Linked DNA regions of Bdellovibrio bacteriovorus. The protein of the gene in region 1 interacts with the protein of each later gene in a pairwise test. Links are inferred from orthologs where the notes say so. Each region holds a gene or a part of one and is shown in the gene's direction. Other genes may lie near its edges.

Region 1 (2,818 bases):
CCGTCTTGAAGCGTCTTTGGCGAAGTACAAGGGCATTTCACTTTGGAACATCAAACTTAAAAAAATCTCTCGTGAAGTTTCGGATTTAAATTGGGTGGAGCAGCTGAATATCAAACGCAGCTGGCCGGCGACTCTTGCTGTGCGCGTACGTCCTTATGAAGTGAAACTTCTTTATATGGGTAAGGGTGGAAAACTTGTACCTATTATTAAAGACGGAAGTTTTTTAGATCCTGTTGAAACCAAGCAAGCTCCTGATGTGGCTCTTCTAGACGGCGAAAGTTTTCAGAAGAAAAGTGAGCTTAGAAAAAAAGCAGTGGAAGTGATCGAACAAATTCCTGCTGAAGGATCGTTCAGTAAAAAAACGATTTCTGAAATTCGCCACGACTCTAAAGAAGGTTTTTGGATGACGATGATAAAGACCGGAATTCAAGTGAAGATGGGCGAAGACCAAGTTTCACTCAAGGCCGCTCGAGTCTCACAAGTCGTCGACTATCTCGAATCTCGCCAATTTGACGCGCGCGTCATAGATGCGAATCTGTCTAAGAAAGTCCTTGTCAGGTTGCGTAAGGATCCCTAAGCTTAAGTCTGGAGGACCGATCAAAGTCGGGTCAAGCTCGCTTTGAAAACCCTTTGAAATGATTTTATCGGGTGGTTCTACAACATTAGATTAAGCATCCGTGAGGACTTAAGGATGAGTACATCAAAACCGAAGGCACCGGTATTGGCTGGTTTGGACATTGGGTCTACCAAAGTCTCTTTTGTGATCGGCACAGTCAATTCCGACGGAAAAATCGAAGTCGCTGGCGTAGGAACTGCTCCTAATACGGGCATTCGCCAAGGCGTTGTGGTGAATATCGAGGCCACAACGGAATCCATTAAAAAAGCTAAAGAAGAAGCAGAATTGATGTCTGGCTATTCCGTCTCTGAAGTATGGGTCGGCGTTGCGGGCACGCACATTTCGTCTTTTGATTCAAAGGGCATGGTCGCAATTAAAAATCGCGAAGTGACCCCTTCTGAAATCGATCGCGTGATCGAAGCGGCAAAAGCCGTAGCGGTTCCGGCAGATCGCACTGTTCTGCACATTCTTCCTAGAGAATTCAAAGTCGACGGCCAAGACGGCATCACAGATCCTGTGGGCATGTCAGGCATCCGCTTGGAAGCCAACGTTCACATCGTGACGGGCAGCCAAAGCGCGATCAACAACTCGGTGAAATGTGTTGAAAAAGCGGGACTTAAAATTTCGGGTCTGGTTCTGGGGCAGTTGGCTTCAGCGACCGCAGTTATTTCTAATGACGAAAAAAATCTGGGCGTGTGTGTTGTCGACATGGGCGGCGGCGCTTGCAATGCCTTGTATTTCGTCAACGGAAGTGTGGCGCATTCATCGACAATTCCGGTGGGTGGTCAGCACTTCACTCATGACGTGGCTGTAGGACTTCGCACTCCACAGTTTGCGGCAGAGGCTTTAAAGAAGAAGCATGGTTGCGCCATGGCTTCTATGGTGAATGAAAATGAAACTATCGAGGTCGAAGGTGTCGGCGGCAGAAAAGCCCGCGTGATTCCTCGCAAAGACTTAGCAGACGTGATCGAAGCAAGAGCAGAGGAAACTCTGAACTTGATCGCGAACGATTTGCGCATGAGTGGTTTGATGCCAATGTTGGGTTCGGGAATCGTTCTTACCGGCGGCGCAAGTCAACTGGATGGTCTGATTGAGATGGGTGAGTTTATTTTTGATATTCCGGTTCGTCGAGGTACTCCTCAGCAAATCGGCGGTCTGACAGATGTTGTGAAATCTGGAGAGTTCTCAGCAGCCGTCGGACTTTTGTTGTATGCACTAGCACAAAGAAAAGATTTGCAGGCAGGTCATCAGCAGCAAGAAGTGAACATCGGCGAGTCTCTCGACGGTATCACGAAGAAGATCAAAGATTTTTTCGGACAGATTTTTTAAAAAGTTTTTTACCTGGATCACCGCCGTAGCCTGGGCTGGCGGTATAAAATAGGGGAGGGTCGAATGTTTGAGCTAGAGGAAAATATCAATATCGGAGCGAATATTAAAGTTGTCGGTGTCGGCGGTGGCGGTAGCAATGCTGTTACGACGATGATCGAATCTAACATGACCGGTGTTGAGTTCATCGTTGCCAACACAGATATCCAAGCTTTGAATGCAAATAAAGCTCCTAACAAAATTCAGTTGGGTCTCGATTTGACAAAAGGTTTGGGCGCAGGTGCAAACCCAGATGTGGGTCGCAGAGCTGCCATTGAATCATATAATGAGATTGTTGAGAAATTGGAAGGCGCGGACATGGTGTTCGTCACTGCGGGTATGGGTGGCGGAACAGGTACAGGTGGCGCTCCGATTGTTGCGAAGATTGCGCGCGAACTTGGCGCTTTGACAATCGGTGTGGTCACTAAGCCCTTCCTGTTCGAAGGTAAAAAACGCGGTAAACACGCTGAAGGCGGTTTGCAAGAACTAAAAGAGAACGTAGATACTTTGATCGTTATCCCGAATCAAAAGCTACTTTCGATCGCCGCTGAAAAAACACCACTATTAGAAACTTTCAAAAAAGCGGACGAAGTTCTTCTTCAAGCGGTGAAAGGTATTTCCGACCTTATCAATATCCGCGGTTTGATCAACTTGGACTTCGCGGACATCCGCACTGTTATGTCTTCTAAAGGTATCGCTATCATGGGTACTGGCGCAGCGAAAGGTGAAAACCGCGCTGTAGAAGCCGCAACAGCAGCGATTTCTTCTCCACTTCTTGAAAATGTTAAAATCGATGGCGCGACTGGCATCATCGTGAACATCACAGGTGGATCTGAT
Region 2 (2,962 bases), 900 kb from region 1 along the record:
TAATGGCTGTACGACGGGTAAGCACAAACTTCTTTCAAAAAAAGAATTCTGTGATGCTTTACTAAACGATGCGCTTAACAACAACTGCGCGCGTGAATTGCGTATTGAGCACTACAACCGTCAGTGTACGGCGACTCAACCAACGAGTGCCGGCAGCTTACTTCCTGCTAGCGCCGCTCGTTGTATTGTTAGCGGAATGGATTTGAAAGACCGTACCTTCTTAGACAACATGAATCCTTTTAATCCGCAACGTCGTCAAAGTGTGCGCGATATGTTTTGGAATGGAAGACAATCCCAAGCTTATGATCTTCTTTTTTCTAGCAATTCGTATGGCCGAGCTCGTTTCTTAGTTTCGCCCGCTCAAGGCGGTCGTTCTGCCCAAGGCGAGATCCTTTTGCAGCAGCAAAGAGGCGATGATGCGTTTTCTGCCCGTGGCGGGATGGGCTCCTCCCTCCGCATGGTCGTGACAAACTTTACTGACGAAAAAGAAGTCGATGCTGTGTGCATCTCTGACAAAGCTTTCCGCGTTGCCAAAAAAGATTTAAGAACCGTGAAGTGTTCCTTCCGTTTGGGTGGCGCTCACGATCGCAACTCAACAGTTCGTGAAGAGGTTTTGACATGGGACTTAGTAAGTTCTGTGCAAAAAGAAATCTTCCGTACCCGTCGCAGTGGATCCATCGTCGTGAAGCTGAAACCCGCTACCAATGGGGAAGAGGAGCGCATCGAAGTTGAAACTGTGGAGCTCGACATAGACAAAACATTCAAGGCCGAAGCGTCCCTGAATGAAGGTCTGGAAATCCGCTACCAAGGTCGCCAGACCCGTGCCGACTTCTCTCTTCAATGTGCGCCCGCGTCAAAATAACTGCAAGTCGGGGCTAAATATCTGCATTGACTCTGCTTTTCATCGCTCCTAGACTTGAGATGAAAAGAGAGAGTCCGCATGAGTTTTTTTGACAAAGTTCAAGATTATTTTTCGAATGATATTGCCATTGACCTTGGCACCGCTAACACCCTTGTTTACGTAAAAGGACGTGGAATTATTCTCGACGAGCCTTCTGTGGTTGCGGTTCAAAAAAATTATCGCGGAATGCAAAACCGTGTTCTAGCGGTAGGTAAAGAAGCCAAAGATATGTTGGGTCGTACACCTGGCAGCATCGTCGCAATTCGCCCCATCAAAGACGGCGTTATCGCGGACTTCGAAGTCACTCAGTCCATGTTGAAATACTTCATCGGAAAATCTTTGGGCGAGAAAAAATCTTTCATCCGTCCTCGTATCATCATCTGCGTTCCTTACGGAATCACGCAGGTGGAAAAACGTGCCGTGAAAGAAGCTGCTCAATCCGCAGGAGCACGTGAAGTTTATTTGATCGAAGAACCAATGGCAGCCGCGATCGGTGCAGGTCTTCCAATCACAGAACCATCTGGAAACATGGTTGTGGATATGGGTGGCGGTACGACAGGTGTTGCTGTGATCTCTTTGGGTGGTATTGTTTACTGTAAATCTATCAAAGTTGCGGGCGATAAATTCGACGAAGCAATCGTGAACTACGTTCGTCGCCAGTTCAACTTGTTGATCGGTGAAAGAACAGCTGAAAATATCAAAATCCAAATCGGTAACGCTTATCCATTTGAAGAAGAAAAATCGATGGAAATTAAAGGTCGTGACCTTGTTGCCGGTGCTCCAAAAACTATCGAAATCACTTCTTCGCAAGTGAACGATGCTTTGATGGATCCTTTGTCTGAAGTAGTTGATGCTGTTCGTACGGCGCTTGAAAAAACTCCACCGGAATTAGCTTCTGATATCGTTGATAACGGTATCGTACTTACGGGCGGTGGTGCTTTGCTAGCGAACCTTGATGTGTTGCTAAGAGAAAGAACAGGTCTTCCCGTTTCTATCGCAGAAGATCCTTTAAGCTGCGTAGTAATGGGTTCTGGTAAAGTTCTCGACCAGCTTGATCTTCTCAGACAGCTTACAGTCGACTAACATATAAGGAATTATGACCGAGGCTGACGTACAATCTATCGCTTTGTTTTTCTACTTTGCTTTGCTCGATGATCAAAAAGCGATAGAGGCTTCGTCTCAGGCTCTGGCCCTTGGTCGAGCTCGTAAGCAAAGAAATCCTGACTTAAAAAACTCCGTCGCCATTGTAGCCGCTACGAAAACTGTGTGGGATCGATATAAGTCCCGCGTGGCGCGCGGCCGTCCCAATACATCCGTTGAATCGGGTTGGCTGATTCCTGATGGGACTGATTTAGGTCCTTGGCGTGAATTTCAAAAATCAGCATCTGAAGACGAACTGCTGACGGTGATCTGGTCTAAAATTTTAAAACTTGAAGATGATGATATTTCTGAAGGCTTGGGGATCACTCAAGGAACGATTCGTTACCGTTTGGGTCGCGCTCTTCGTAAATTGGGCAGCATGACTCAGGCAGTGGGTAAGTTAAAGCATGGCACAGGAAAATAACATTCCTCTTTCAAAAAAAGGAAAAAGAGAGATCTCTCCTTTTATTGGGCATGAGCTGCTTTACGATTATCTTACTGGTTCCTTAGACAAAGACCGTCGTTTGGCGGTGGAAGATCACGTTAAATTTTCCCGAGACGCCCAGTTAGATCTTACTAAAATTCAAAACGGTCAGGCGTATGCGGAAAAGCTCGCAGACACTGTCGTGTCTCAACACATCATTGGACAAATCAATGCTCCTTCAAGTTATATGTCGGTGCTTATGCAGAAGTCGAACTTCGATAAGTGGCCACAAGGTTTGAAGTGGGGCTTAGAGGCTTTAGTCGTCGTCGTTGGAATCGTAGTATTGTTATCGATCACTCCTTGGCAGAAAGTTATGGAGCTGAGTACGACGACAGGTTCAAAAGAAGTGGTCTTAGCGGAAGTATCTAAAACTGGAACTTCGACAACGGTTGAAGATCAACCCCAGTTTGTGGACGAAGGTGTGAAGGAAACTTCAA

Evidence for each region. The genes of interacting proteins can lie anywhere in the genome.
Region 2: the proteins of ftsA (region 1) and AZI87_RS07875 interact in binary tests that used the Escherichia coli proteins (3 or more experiments, as listed by UniProt). The link is inferred for Bdellovibrio bacteriovorus from one-to-one orthologs.

Annotation. Positions count from the first base shown.
Region 1 is NZ_LUKD01000001.1:732,004-734,821, reverse strand. It holds ftsA (cell division protein FtsA), read left to right. Parts: upstream 1-691; coding sequence 692-1,945; downstream 1,946-2,818. Other genes in the region: ftsZ (cell division protein FtsZ), read left to right, coding at 2,009-2,818; AZI87_RS03460 (cell division protein FtsQ/DivIB), read left to right, coding at 1-577. UniProt on the Escherichia coli protein: Essential cell division protein that assists in the assembly of the Z ring. May serve as the principal membrane anchor for the Z ring.
Region 2 is NZ_LUKD01000001.1:1,630,051-1,633,012, forward strand. It holds AZI87_RS07875 (rod shape-determining protein), read left to right. Parts: upstream 1-940; coding sequence 941-1,984; downstream 1,985-2,962. Other genes in the region: AZI87_RS07870 (hypothetical protein), read left to right, coding at 1-862; AZI87_RS07880 (hypothetical protein), read left to right, coding at 1,998-2,465; AZI87_RS07885 (hypothetical protein), read left to right, coding at 2,449-2,962. UniProt on the Escherichia coli protein: Forms membrane-associated dynamic filaments that are essential for cell shape determination. Acts by regulating cell wall synthesis and cell elongation, and thus cell shape.